Regions from separate parts of the Pseudobacillus sp. 179-B 2D1 NHS genome, predicted to be linked through region 3. Evidence: predicted binding sites of a transcription regulator. Region 3 holds the regulator's gene; each other region holds the start of a gene.
What was found. Region 3 encodes LexA, which represses DNA repair genes until DNA is damaged. Its sites were predicted from a motif close to CGAACATATGTTCG; they were not measured.

Region 1 (4,904 bases), on a different contig from region 3:
TAAAACAGCTGAAGCATCTAAAACAGCTAGAACATCTAAAACAACTAGAGCATCGGCCAAAACTACCCAATTGTCGATCCTGGTCCGTATAGTACTGATTTTGATCCCAAGGGATTGCCTGCGTTGCTTGGAAATCACCAACATTCAAGCTTTGAAGTTCACTTTGGAAATCATTCATTTTCATTTCCTCCTCAAACAAAATTTAAATAGGTGCCAAAAACTTGAAACAGGAATAGCCAAGTTAAATCGCAAAAGAACTGTATACTGGATGGATGCATTTAGTATTTCGAGCACTCATCAACAAATTATGTAAAATACATGGGTATCGTTACTAATACAGAAGCCTAATTTTATAGAAAGGGTAAAGCCGACAAATTTTGTTCATCGAATGAAATAGCTGGCTCCCATTGATCCAGATTAAAGTTAACTTACGAATCACCATTTTTCCGGAACCCTTGTTTAATAAGGCTGCGGCTTCAGCGGGAAAAGCGTTCGCCTGCAGTGAAAATCAGCAATCAAATATAACAGAAAAAGGTCCCCAGCCAAAGTAGCTGGGAGCCTTGAAAACACCTAAAAATATAATCTTTCTATTCTCCTGCTTCTATCCTTTTACGTAAACTATTGGCTGATTCCTAAATCTTAGACAACCCATTTATATTTGCTAGAAATGATGGCCACCTACAATTAAGAAAAGCGATCGAAACGAGGCGATGCAAGCCCGATTGAATATAAACGGTCGTCCCTTAAGAAAGTTGTCCGACTGAGTGTGGACAATCCACACTACTTATAATTGTTTTGCAGTGAGTCTAAATAGAAAAATGGTTTAACCTAGGAACTTCAATTAAATCCCCTTTATTTTTGGTTGTTTAAACACCTCCTAGATAGCTTTGCGTTATGTTTTGGAGAACAATTTTTCCATTCTTGCTGTATTTTTCGAATAACTCTGACAGGAGAAAAACAAACCTTTTATACTCTTCGTCATTTTTTTTCGGCGCATAGGAGGCTGATAAATTCCTTCCCACAAAACCTTCATAATCAAAAAATACATCATTTTGATACTTTTTGAACTCATACTTTCCATCCTTAAAAAAGCGATTAAACACTTCTGGAGTTTCCTCTATGCCACCGCTAAATCCTTTGAAATTTGAACAGGTCTTTTGGCAAATTTCCGCATTTTCTTTAATAATGGGGTTAGTTAAATCTCTGCTATTCCAAACAAGAGCCACCTTTGCCTTTTGTTTTAAAATCCGTTGACATTCGATTTTGAATGCTTTTTTATCAAACCAATGAAATGCCTGGGCAACAGTTACTAAATCCACACTCTTCCCTTTCACAGTTGTATGTTCAGCAGTTGCTTTTATTGATCTAAAACGAGAATATCGTTTTAACGATTGCTCAGCCATCTTTCTCATTTCATCATTTGGCTCCACTCCAATCACATTTAAACCTCTTTCCAGCAGCTGGCGGCTAAATATCCCGGTACCTGAGCCAATATCGGCCACAATCCGCTCATGGTTCAGCTGGCTAGCTGAAAACAAATAATCAATATATTCATTAGGGTAACTAGGGCGATATTTCGCATATATATCGGCCTTGTCGGTAAAAATTCCTGTTGTTTTCACAGCACTACCTTCTTCCCCGCGAGATGATGTATAGAAATAGAGACGAAATAGTATATTTCATAAAATCACCTACTCTTTTCAAGGTATTTTAGCATATTTCTTCCTTAACTAATTTGCCCGATAGCGATATAACAAAAGGAACTGCAAACGCAGTTCCTTTCTTCATTAATGCCCCTGTTTATCCATTCACAAACTAGATTTGCTGCCTTTTAATCCTCATCTTTAAAATGAGCTTCCTCTTTACTTCTTAACCGGCATATATAATACAAGGGCAGGGCTCGAGCAAATGGTGGACAGGCTTGGTCACTCGGATGATCACATCGCGAAAATTTCTATCTCCACGCCACGCAAGAAATAAAAAAGAAGCTCCCCATAAGTTCAGCGAACTCATGAGAAGCCTCTATTAAAAACCTTTATGTTAGCAAAATGTTAGCATTCCACTCTCATCTTACATAACACCCTTAACTCTCAAGGGATGAAGCGGCTTATTACATCATGCCGCCCATACATTAGAAGGCAATACCAAAGAATATCACCTGTTCTTCCCCTTATTATAAAAGCATAAATTAATCGTTTATCCCCTTAAAAGTTCACTAGACAATATAGAATTATATGAGTTACGGCATCAAAAACGGCATCAAACTATTAAAAGATAATTGATAAGATCATTAACAAGCCGAAACCCCACAGCAAATCCTTCTCTTCCTCAGAAACCCATTTCGTCTGTACATAGTATGAGCCATACGTTCCTTTCACTTTCACCAATTTAATTTTACGGACGGAGCTGGATAGTGAGACCTCCTCCTGCTTTTCTAGTTCGGGCAAAAATCTCCCTTTCTCGTCCCGATTCCTCTCCTGACGTCTTTCTTCTATTACACGCATTGACGTCCTCCCCCTTCTCTTTAATATCCGGGTTTTGTTCTCTCCATAAGCCGGCCTGATCCAGCGACCATTTAGGATGAGGGAGAGGGACGTCTTTCTTTTTACTGCTGCGAAGTATAGAGTGAAATTCTTTAGAGTGAGCTGCAGCAAAAAGAGCAGCTCGAATAATTTGATTGCGGTCCAGGTGCGTTGCATAAAAAAGATCATCTACATACTTTTTGAATGTTGAATGGTACCTGACTGTCGGTCTATAAACCATTGACGTCCTCCCCTTTCTTCATGACGTCTGTTGACGTCTTTGTAAAAGATATGAGAATTCTTCTTTTTTATGAACATTTTTGTTCAACTTTTTCATCATGAAATTTAACAGGAACTTGGAATATTATGTGGAATTGTTATTTAAAGAAGGTGAGAGCGGATGTTTAGAAATAAAATTGGCTACTGGGCTAAAGAAAAAGGATTAAAGCATAGATATTTAGCAAGCTGCTGTGGAGTGTCAGAACAAACTTTCTCCAGGTGGGTAAGAAATGGTACTCAGCCTGATTTAAAACAATCGTTTATTCTAGCCAAACTTTTTGGCATTTCTGTGGATGACTTAGGAGAATACACTGAGGAAACGAAAAAAGCCCCTCTCAAATGAGAAGGGCTACGCACTAACAGAACTTACTGCCAATATATCTACAAACGGTACCTTCTTAACATCTCCATACTTCTCTTCTACATGGATCAGTTTTGTTTGACCATCCATTTTTGTAACTTTTCCTTGAATTGGCTCACCCACTTTCCAAACAGATAACACCACTTCCGTTTTCTCTGTGAAAGCTTCTGTTAATTGATATGCAATTTCCTCAAGTTCAAATTCATCGCGAACTGGGCGCTGGGGTTTAGTTTGCTTTTTAGCTTTGGCCACTATGTATCCTCCTTAATTTTCTTTATATTCCTATTATACGGAACGAATGTTCTTATTTCAACAAAAACAAGAACATATATTCTATTCCAAAAAAGAAGAAGCCCATCAAAAGAGATTTTGAGCTTCTTTAAAAAGGAGAATTTAAAAGCTTAGCAAGGAATGGAATACTTATCCGCCCCTACAATAATGTATGTAATTCTCGTTTAGAGGGTCAGGGCTTTTATATCATTTTTGCTCAATTCCTTATTCTAACTGCAAAGAAACTCCTAAATGAATATACAAAACAAAAAGCCCCCATCCATTAAGAACAGGGGCTTTCATTTATTATTCTTCTTGTCTTATTTGCGGATTAAACTCAAATTCACAGCTGATCTTCTGCTCAATAGTCATCATCTGCTATCCAGGCAAGAATGATGAATAATATCGATAAGCTTACAAAAGCTACCCTAAAAGGGATGTTAATATGTATAAATTAATTCTTAGCTTATTGTATTGCATCGTATTGATTCCTATAGATTTAGCTTCAGTCCAAGTTAGCCTGGATAATATAGTCTATGCAGAAGATCAAGCACCCTCGCTGTACAAAAGGCCAGAGAAAAATATCCGAATGCGGCAGTCGTTGATTATCTTCATGTTGGCAGATACAATAGTGCGGATCATTCCACAGAAAAATTTAAGCTGTGGTTGAAAGAGAACAGCAGAGAATTCGGGGCTCTTGTAGAGATTAAATATAATTCTAAAACCGCACAAGTAATAAGGATCACAATCAGAGAAGCTTCTGAATGAGTGTGTAAAATGAAAAAAGCCCCTATCCACACGGATAGGGGCTTTGCTATTATCTATTCTTTTCTTACTTTCGGGTTGTACCCATACGTACCACTGATATAAGCACAAGCCTCTTCGGCTGCTTCCATCGATGTAAAGATACCAGTCCATGCCCGCAAGTCTTTTGCAAAGGCATTAAAACCAAGTTCTTTGGCAGCAATTTCTGCGTTTTCATGAGTACTAAATCCCCCGGTATAAACCCGGAACTTACCAGGAGTACCGACCAATCCTTTTTCTTTGATTAATTGATCGATCTTTGCCAGAGTTGCTTTCCCTGCAATTCCATCAACCGCAAGCCCTGTCCGGCGTTGTAAAATCATAACAGCATTAGTTGTTCCTTTGCCGTAAATGCCGTCAATACCGTTTGTATCTAACCCCAACTTAACCAATTTTTCCTGTAATGCTTTTACCTCTTCTTTACTTAACACGTTAACTGGAACGGTTGCAGCTGTAGTCAGATGCTTATCTGTTCCATATCCTTTGTAATTAAACTGGAGATGTGGAGCATCCCACCCCCATCGATAACCTGATTCAAAGCCAAGTTTCTCTGCGTATTTAATCGCATCGATAAACGGTCGTTTCCCGTATTCTGATTTTGCCCATAAAGCTTTCCCATTTTTAATAGGTACAAAATCAAGCGCTTGTCCAACAAGATGATAGGATTT
Region 2 (4,904 bases), on a different contig from region 3:
TTGAATGGTCTGCGGTGTAATGCCATGCTCTTCGTTATATGTTTGCTGAATCTCCCGGCGCCGTTTTGTTTCTTCTATGGCTTTAGCCATCGAGTCCGTTACTTTATCTGCGTACATAATGACGTGCCCGCCAGCATTGCGAGCTGCCCGACCCATCGTCTGGATAAGTGAACGCTCAGAGCGAAGGAAACCTTCTTTATCAGCATCCAATATAGCTACAAGTGATACTTCAGGAATATCCAGTCCCTCTCTCAGCAAGTTAATGCCAACAAGCACATCAAATTTGCCAAGTCGGAGATCACGAATGATCTCTATCCGTTCAAGCGTCTTAATTTCCGAATGCAAGTATTGAACTTTTATACCAATCTCCTTTAAATAATCTGTTAAATCCTCGGACATTTTCTTCGTCAATGTAGTCACAAGCACCCGCTCGTTCCGAGCAGTTCGTTCGTTAATTTCATTCAATAAATCATCGATCTGTCCTTCAATCGGGCGGACATCCACTGTCGGATCAAGCAGGCCGGTCGGGCGGATAATTTGTTCTGTCATATGCGGCGTGTGTTCGATCTCGTAAGGTCCTGGCGTTGCTGATACATAGACGATTTGATTTACATGATCCTCAAACTCTTCAAATTTTAACGGACGGTTGTCTTTGGCGGATGGCAGACGAAAACCGTGATCGACAAGCACCTGCTTACGCGCCTGGTCACCATTGAACATACCGCGGATTTGCGGAAGAGTAACGTGCGACTCATCGACAACAATTAAAAAGTCATCTGGAAAGTAATCAAGAAGCGTATAAGGCGTAGAACCAGGGGGCCGCAAAGTTAAGTGGCGGGAATAATTCTCAATCCCCGAGCAAAAACCCATCTCGCGCATCATTTCCAAATCATAGCGTGTGCGCTGCTCAAGCCGCTGTGCTTCAAGCAATTTATTTTCTGAACGCAAAATAGCGAGTTGCTCTTCCAACTCTTTTTCGATATTGCCAATCGCTATTTTCATTTTTTCTTCCCGCGTAACGAAGTGAGACGCCGGAAAAATGGCTACATGTTCACGGTCACCCATGATTTCTCCTGTCAATGCATCCACTTCACGAATTCGGTCAATTTCATCTCCAAAAAATTCCACGCGGATACAATGCTCATCTCGGGAGGCAGGAAAAATTTCCACAACATCTCCGCGAACGCGGAATGTTCCGCGCTTGAAATCAATGTCATTCCGTTCATACTGCACATCAACGAGCTTGCGCAGCAGCTGATTGCGTTCAATCTCCATTCCATTACGCAACGAAATGACAAGATCCCGATACTCTTCTGGAGAACCCAAACCGTAAATGCATGATACACTGGCAATGATGATGACATCATTCCGTTCAAATAATGACGAAGTTGCTGAGTGGCGAAGCTTATCAATCTCGTCATTGATGCTCGCATCCTTTTCAATAAACGTATCCGTCTGCGGAACATAGGCTTCCGGCTGGTAATAATCATAGTAGCTGACAAAATATTCAACAGCATTATTCGGAAAAAATTCCTTGAATTCACTATACAACTGGCCGGCAAGTGTTTTATTGTGGGCAATGACAAGTGTCGGCTTATTTACTTCTTTGATTACATTAGAGATCGTAAAAGTTTTCCCGGTTCCTGTCGCTCCAAGCAGCGTTTGATGTTTTTTTCCTTCTTTTATCCCTGAAACAAGCTCGGCGATAGCTCCTGGCTGGTCCCCTTGCGGACTGTATTTAGACACAATTTCAAATTGGTTTTTCACCTTTCAACCCCCTGACTTCTGGTAAATATATTGATTCTTTTATCTAAAACATCCTCTTAAAGTCTGTGCAATTTTCTAAGGTTAGTAATCATAATCCCCATTTTAGCATAAATAAAACCTGAATGGCTATTAATAAGCGTACGTATGTTCCTGTATTTTTCCATCGTAAAAAAAGCCTCTCCTTTAAGCAGAGAGGCTTTTTTACATTAAGATATCCATCCATATTTTAATAGCCGTAGCTGCTATTAAGATTGCCAGCAGCCACTGCAACACTTTGATATTCATTTTTTGTCCCGCTTTGGCGCCGAGCGGCGAGGCGATCACGCTAGCAACAATCATCACAAGCGCCGGGACAAACATCACTTGTCCGGTCATCAGCTTCCCACCCGCCGAACCAATCGACGAAATAAATGTGATTGCGAGTGAGCTGGCAATCGTCATTCTTGTCGGGATTTTTAAAACTACGAGCATGATCGGCACAAGTAAAAAGGAGCCGGCCGCTCCGACAATCCCGGCACCGATCCCTATGATAAGAGCAGAGAAAGAAGCAAGCCATTTATTAAACTCTACTTCCTCCATCGACCGATTATCCACATTTTTCCGCGGAATAAACATCATGATTGCAGCAAGGGCTGCCAGTAAGCCATATATAACGTTGACCGTCGATTCCGCCAGATGTTCCGAACCAAATCCTCCGACAAAACTTCCGGCGAGCACGGCAATCCCCATATACATAATTAATTTTTTGTTTAAATAATCGCTTTTCCGATAGGCCCACACACCGGTCAGCGAAGCGAAAAGCACTTCCACTGCACTGATACCCGCCACTTCATGAGCAGTGAAAGCGCCAAAGCCAAGCATGGGCGGGAGGTATAAAAGCATTGGATATTTAATTATAGCGCCGCCAATTCCAACCATCCCTGACAGGAAAGAACCAATAAAGCCAATAAAAAAAAGAGCTGCCAGCCATCCGAATGACCAATCCATTCATTTGTCTCCCCTTTCCTGTCCCTCTATTTCCACGTGGTAATACCACCTGCTATGTTCGTAATCTTCTTAAATCCTTTTTTCTTTAGTAGGCGGGCTGCCTTCCGACTGCGCATACCGCTTTGGCACATAACAACAACTTCTCTTTCAGGGTCTAGTTCTTTTATGCGCGCAGATAGCTGCTGCAGCGGAAGGTTTTTAAAGCCTTTGATATGACTGGCTTTAAATTCTCCAGGTGTCCGGACATCAATCCATTGTTTATCTTTCTTTCTTATCTCCTTCTTTAACTCGTCAGCAGCGGCATTGCGCACTCCTGCAGCCGGCATCATATTTTTAATGGCTATAAAAATAAAGATAGCTAATATAAGATAAAAAATAAGCGTCATCTTCGCTCTCCCTTTACATATGGGGGTATTTTTTCAATCAAAAAATTAACGGCTCTTTACAAGCAGGCTAACTGCCTCTTTTACAAGAGAATCTGTCGGTTCTCCCTGCTCGATATTCGCACGTACGCACTGCTCTAAATTCCGGCTGACAATGAGGCCCATTGCACGGCTGATTGCACTCTCTATTGCGCTTAGCTGCGTAACAACGGCTGTACAGTCTACTCCCTCTTCCATCATGCCCATGACCCCGCGCACTTGTCCTTCAATGCGTTTCAATCGGTTTTTCAAGTCTTTGCCGTACTCCACAGAGAATCACCTCCACACATTATAACAATAGATTTTATCAAAATACGCAGTGTATCTTCCTATTATCTCCGTGAAACAGCACATTTCTGGGCCGTTCTTAAAAAAGCAGAGGGTGTCCGCATATCAATACTTGTTGGACACCCAGATTAAATCAATTATTTAAGCAGCTCCATCACGGCATCTGGATCATAACCAAGAATCCACTGACCGTTTATTTCTGTCTGTGGTACTCCCATTTGTCCTGTCGTTTCTACAAGTCTCTGTGCAGCTTGCCGATCTTGCTGAACATTCACCTCAGTAAACGGGATACCTTGTTCCTTTAGAAAGTTTTTCATCATCGTGCAATATGGACAAGTATTTGTTGAATAGACGGTTACTTTGTTCATTTAAACTCCTCCTCGTTATAGTTGTACAATCGGGCCGTTTTCTTTTTTCCAGCCGGCAAAACCGCTTGCCATGTTTTCGACGTTTTTAAATCCCTTTGCCTGGAGCAAGCTTGTGCCGATTGCAGAACGGGCCCCGGATTGGCAATGAACAATAATCTTCTTATCTTTCGGCAGGTTGGCTGCCTCCTCTTCCAAATAGCCAAGCATATAATGATGGGCGGTTGGAATATGTCCGGCTTCCCATTCTCCCTGTTGACGAATATCCACTACGTAGACATCATCCTTTTCATATTGAGCTTTTAACTGGTCAACATCAATGTTTATATACTTTTCGAGATCAGGTGCTTCACTTACTGTTCTTGGGCTGGCAAATGCCACAATTTTATCAAGCCCAATGGACTCAAGAGAATGCTGAATTTCAGTTGTTTGTTCTCTTGCTGCAATGACGACAAGCTTTTTATCATAGTCAAGAATCCAGCCGGCCCAGTTTGTGAAGATTTTTGTATACGGCAAGTTGATCGTACCTTCAATGTGTCCTTGAGCAAACTCATTGCCGAGTCTGGTGTCAATGACAATGATATCTTCCTGACTTAAATATTGCTCCAAGCTTTCGTAGCTTTCTACATACGGAATTGTTTCATTCGTTAGCACAGCAGGGCCGACTTTATTAACTTTTTTCATGACCGCAAAATACTTTGGAGGCTCTGGCTGATCTTTCAGCAGTTCTTTTTGAAATTGTTCTTTATCCATTTCCTGCAAGGCCCAGTTGTTCGCCTTTTCATAGCCAACCGTTGAGAGCGGAACTGCACCAAGCGATTTGCCGCAGGCACTTCCGGCACCATGCCCCGGCCAGACAACTAAATAATCCGGCAGCTGCTTAAACTTTTGAATGGATTCATACATTTGTGCGGCTCCGGAATGAGCTGTTCCTTTTACTCCAGCTGCTTTTTCCAATAAGTCCGGACGGCCAACATCACCAACAAAGACAAAATCTCCTGTGAAAATACCCATTGGCTCAGCTGAACCGCCGCCTCTGTCTGTCAAAATAAAAGAAATACTTTCTGGCGTATGT
Region 3 (4,904 bases):
AGAAGGACTTATCAAGATCGCCATCAAGAGAAATATCATTGGAATCATATAAAGCAATTAACCGGCCGAGCTTTAGATGACCTGCAAGGGAAGCAGCTTCGGAAGCCACACCTTCCATTAAGTCTCCATCACCGCAAAGTGTGTATGTATAATGGTTGACTACGCTATATTGGTCCTTATTATAGACGGCAGCTAAGTGTCTCTCCGCCATTGCCATTCCAACTGCCATGGCAATCCCTTGGCCAAGAGGTCCGGTCGTTGCTTCTACACCGTCCGTGTGTCCGTATTCTGGATGTCCTGGTGTTTTACTGCCCCATTGGCGGAAATTTTTAATTTCATCCATTGATAAATCATAGCCCGATAAATGCAGAAGGCTATATAACAGCATAGACCCGTGTCCTGCTGACAAAACGAAACGGTCACGGTTAAACCATTTTGAATTTTTCGGGTTGTGGTTCATGTAACGGCTCCACAATGTATAAGCCATTGGAGCAGCTCCCATCGGCAGACCCGGATGCCCAGAATTCGCTTTTTCAATCGCATCTATAGAAAGTGTGCGGATCGTATTCACTGCTAATTGATCAACTGTATCAAACATGGAAAACTCCCTTTCCTTACAAATATTGTTCCTTCTTAATATATAGGTCTTTATCAAAATATACAAGATGTCTGAGAAGATCTATTATTTGTCATTTTCTTTTCCGTTTACTCCATATAAAAAAGCCAGCGTTTGCCGGCTCATTAATGCATTCTTTTACGTTTTTGAATGTCTTTAATTTTTTCAGGTGTCACTTCATTGCCTTCAGGATCAAAAATACGCACCGATTCCACTGTATTTTTCATGGACGAGCGAAAAGCACGTAAGTATTCTTGGCGCAGGCTTGTCTGCTCTGCTTGTTCCTCTGCGGACAGCCCTTCAGTTTTTGATTTCTTGGAAAGCTCATTAATACGAGCTAGTTTATCTTGAGAAAGCATAGATGGGGTTACTGCCAATTCGTTATAAATCAGCAGACTCTCCTTTCTTTTTCTTTAATATATTCTTGCCTTTATTTTATTAAAAGGGAAAGGAATAAACAAGAAAGATGCCTATTCAAGATCTTTATCCGCCTGTTCAGCATACTCTTTAAATCGTCTGTGAACTGTCGCCTTAGATACCCGATAACCAAAGCCGTTTAAAGTAGCAGCTATTTCTTCGAAAGTAAGGTTATTGCGGCGTAGACGGACAATTTCTTCCATCGGCACTTCCTTCCTCTCTCTTCCGGCTGGGTTTCCTCTATTCTTTAAATTGTCTTCAGGTCGAAAACCGTTTTCTACCGCCCGTTTCATTCCTCGCTTGATTTTTAAATTATGAATCTTCCGCTGGTATTCTTCTACCATGCTAACAATTTGAATAACCATTGAATCTGATTCTGACAGCTGCAGCTCTCCATCATCAGCGATGCTAAATACTTTTACTCCTTCTTTAAACAAGCAGTGCAGCAAAGCAATTTTAGCATTGCCTCGTCCAATTCGTGTTTCATCCTGAATCAGTACAGCATCAATCGATTCCTTTTTCACTAGATCTAGCAAATCAAGCATTCCCGGCCGATCTAATTCATAGCCACTCACTTGCTCTTTAATCACCGCTGCCACTTCATATCCTTTTCGGAAGGCAAGGCTGAGCAGTTCTTCCTCTTGCCGTTGAAGCGACGTTTCCTGTGTTTCTTTTTTTGTGCTTACACGGCAATATATAATAGCTTTCACTTGAAATTACTCTCCTTTAAAAGCGATCTGGCCGCCAGTATGAGATGAATGCGAAGTAATGGGAATAACGAGAGTGTCTCCCGGTAATATTTTAACGGAATGCAGCTTGTTCTCTTTTTGTATCCACATGATAAAGTCCTCTTCTTCCATTTCCTTGCTGTTATTATACTGTCTGGCAATGCTCCAGAGAGAGTCCCCTTCCCGTACGGTGATTTCTTCGTAAGGAAGACGTTTCTCACTCACATTAAAGATCAGCATGCTTCCTGCCATAATTGTAACAGCCATAAATAACAGAACAAAAGAATTCTTTTTAACAAACACTTTCATCATTCAACATCCCCTTCAAGCGAATACTCGTTCGTATATTTATCTTTATTTTAATAGGAACATTTGTTTGAGTCAAGATTTCATTCGAACTTATGTTTGTATCCTAAAAAGTGACATGTTATAATACAGAAAAGAGATAATCTAAGAGGTGCAGACAAATGACAAAATTATCGAAGAGGCAGCAAGATATTTTGGACTTCATCAAGCTTGAAGTTAAAGCAAAAGGCTATCCTCCTTCCGTGCGCGAGATCGGGGAAGCAGTTGGATTGGCATCCAGCTCCACTGTCCATGGCCATCTTTCTCGTCTGGAGAGCAAAGGACTGATCCGCCGCGATCCAACGAAACCACGCGCGATCGAAATATTGGAATTGGAAGAAAGCGTACCGAGACAAAAAGTAGTAAGTGTGCCATTAATCGGGAAAGTAACAGCCGGAATGCCTATTACCGCCATCGAAAATATTGAAGAATATTTTCCTTTACCGGAGCGGCTTGCACCTGCCGATGACAATGTATTTATGCTGGAAATCATGGGCGACAGTATGATTGAAGCCGGCATTCTAAATGGTGATTATGTCGTCGTACGCCAGCAACAGACAGCCAAAAATGGCGAAATAGTTGTAGCGATGACCGAGGAAAACGAAGCCACCGTTAAACGCTTTTTTAAAGAAAAAGACTTTATTCGCCTTCAACCTGAAAATTCATCCATGGAACCAATTATTCTGTCGTCTGCTACTATCCTTGGCAAAGTGATTGGCGTCTACCGGGATATCCATTAACTGCTGGACAAACTCCTTTCTGCTCTATTGTGCGGAAAGGAGTTTTAACTTTTTTGCAAGAGTAATAGAATAGCAGTTAACCTATCATATGACGAGCCTAAAGAAGATATGATTGTTTAATGAGAAAAGCCATTCACCGAACAACAATCGAAAGTTCCATTGCTAGATTAAAAGCAAGAGAGTCAGAGTCTCTTCAACCACCAAAAACCCCTGGACCTTTATAGGCCAGAGGCAGAAAAAATTGATGATTGAGTTCCCCACTTACGCAATAATGCCACGTTCATTCTCAAACTGTTTATATTGTTCCTCCTTCATAATCTTCTTTAAAATCTGCACCGCCTTCCACACTTCTTCATACGTGTTATATAAAGGGACTGGAGCAAGCCTGATCCCATGAGGAGCTCGAAAATCTGGAATAACTCCATTCACTTTTAACGCTTTACAAATCCGTGCAGCTTCTTTATGCTCCAAATAAATGTGTCCGCCCCGTCTCTTGTCTTCCAAGGGATTCCCTATCTTAAAACCGGCTTCGCTCAGTTCTTCTGAAGTGAGCTCGATCATATAACGCGTCATACATAAAGACTTTTTTCGGAGGTTCTCTATACCCGCCTCTTCAAAGAGTTGGAGTGAACCGATCAATGGAGCAATACTTAATATATGAGGTGTGCCGATCTGATAGGCTCCTGCCGCTTCTGCCGGCATGAACGTATGCTCCATATCAAATTGTTTCTCTTTGTTCGAACCAAACCATCCGGCAAGACCTGGCAGCTTGCCAAAATGTTTTTTATTTACATATAATCCACCGGCACTGCCCGGACCGCTATTTAAATATTTATAATGGCACCAAACCGCAAAGTCTACTTCCCATTCGTTCAATTGGTGTTCAATTGCTCCAATTGAATGACACAGGTCGAAGCCAATTAAAATATTGCGTTTATGGGCTTCTTTCGTTATGCGCTTTATGTCAAGAATTTGCCCGCTCCGGTAAAGGATGCTCGGCAAGACGATTAAAGCCACCTCTTCTGTCATTGCTTCAATCACATCTTCTTCTTCAATAAGACGCCCATCGCGGCTTTGTACGCGAATCAAGTGATCCTCCGGATGATAGCCTTTCAGCTGAATCTGGCTTCGTAGCGCATAGATATCAGAAGGAAACGTAAGTTCGTCTGCCAGTATTTTTGTTCGTTTGCCTTCCGGCTCATAAAAGGTGGCAATCATCTGATGCAGATTCGTTGTTGTGGAACCAGTCACTATTACCTCCTCAGGCCGTGCCCCAACTAACGATGCCAGCTTCCCACCAAGCCGCTCCGAGAGGTCATACCAAGGATAACCCCCTTCTGTCCACCCATCAATTCCGAACTGCTTCCACGAATCTAGCAACTCTAACAACGATTTCTCTGATCGTCTGGACAGTAATCCTAACGAATTACCATCGAGATAAATGATTCCTTCTTGAATATAAAATTCGTTGCGAAAGGATGCCAGCTCATCCTGTTGATCAAGCTTGCAGGCATATTCCCGAGAAGAATCAAACTGCTTTTTACCCATTTGTCCATCCCCTCTATTCTCTATATTCATTCTTCCAATTTCTACTATAACGATAAATGATTAGCCCGTCACTTATTCTTAAAAACATAAAAACCTTTGTGTATTAAGCAATAAAGAGTAATAAAATAATTTTAAGTTACTCTAAAGTAAGATAGGTTATTTAGGTCATTAGTTGCATAAATTTCCATCCTCATGAGATAATGGAGGTAAAACAGGAGTAAATTTATATGTCAATACTAATTTTAGAGTCTTTATTACTAGCTTTCCTTCTTTTAATTTATCCTTTCTTCGACGTTAAATACACAAAGTCGTTAAAGGAGAAAAAAGATACCCTTTCGAGAGTAAGATTCTTTAAATTTGTCATTTATTCAGAATGGACGATTGTAGCAGCAATCCTTCTCATGATAGTAATGACAAAAATAACGTTTAAAGATATGGGAATAACCCTTCCGCAGCAACCCCATTCAGAAGCGCTCGGCATGATCTTCGGCTTTCTGGCAGGCCTCTTTA

Region 1: a site for LexA is predicted at 3,454-3,467, ahead of ACH0BF_RS20520 (YolD-like family protein). Genes of this name have one in related genera too.
Region 2: a site for LexA is predicted at 1,905-1,918, ahead of uvrB (excinuclease ABC subunit UvrB). Genes of this name have one in related genera too.

The regions. Positions count from the first base shown of each region.
Region 1 covers NZ_JBIQDP010000026.1:47,617-52,520, reverse strand. The annotation lists gene ACH0BF_RS20540 (heterocycloanthracin/sonorensin family bacteriocin) at 1-178, opposite strand, end outside; gene ACH0BF_RS20535 (class I SAM-dependent methyltransferase) at 867-1,622, opposite strand; gene ACH0BF_RS20530 (hypothetical protein) at 2,395-2,763, opposite strand; gene ACH0BF_RS20525 (helix-turn-helix transcriptional regulator) at 2,923-3,144, shown strand; gene ACH0BF_RS20520 (YolD-like family protein) at 3,151-3,414, opposite strand; partial or broken gene ACH0BF_RS20515 (DUF3889 domain-containing protein) at 3,997-4,200, shown strand; gene ACH0BF_RS20510 (peptidoglycan-binding protein) at 4,254-4,904, opposite strand, start outside.
Region 2 covers NZ_JBIQDP010000010.1:116,558-121,461, forward strand. The annotation lists gene uvrB (excinuclease ABC subunit UvrB) at 1-1,767, opposite strand, end outside; gene ACH0BF_RS12085 (sulfite exporter TauE/SafE family protein) at 1,969-2,754, opposite strand; gene ACH0BF_RS12090 (rhodanese-like domain-containing protein) at 2,781-3,140, opposite strand; gene ACH0BF_RS12095 (metal-sensitive transcriptional regulator) at 3,186-3,446, opposite strand; gene ACH0BF_RS12100 (glutaredoxin family protein) at 3,602-3,832, opposite strand; gene ACH0BF_RS12105 (rhodanese-like domain-containing protein) at 3,848-4,904, opposite strand, start outside.
Region 3 covers NZ_JBIQDP010000040.1:2,448-7,351, reverse strand. The annotation lists gene tkt (transketolase) at 1-598, opposite strand, end outside; gene ACH0BF_RS23505 (DUF896 domain-containing protein) at 742-975, opposite strand; gene ACH0BF_RS23500 (YneB family resolvase-like protein) at 1,087-1,743, opposite strand; gene yneA (cell division suppressor protein YneA) at 1,750-2,073, opposite strand; gene lexA (transcriptional repressor LexA) at 2,229-2,846, shown strand; gene kynU (kynureninase) at 3,108-4,394, opposite strand; gene ACH0BF_RS23480 (CPBP family intramembrane glutamic endopeptidase) at 4,622-4,904, shown strand, end outside.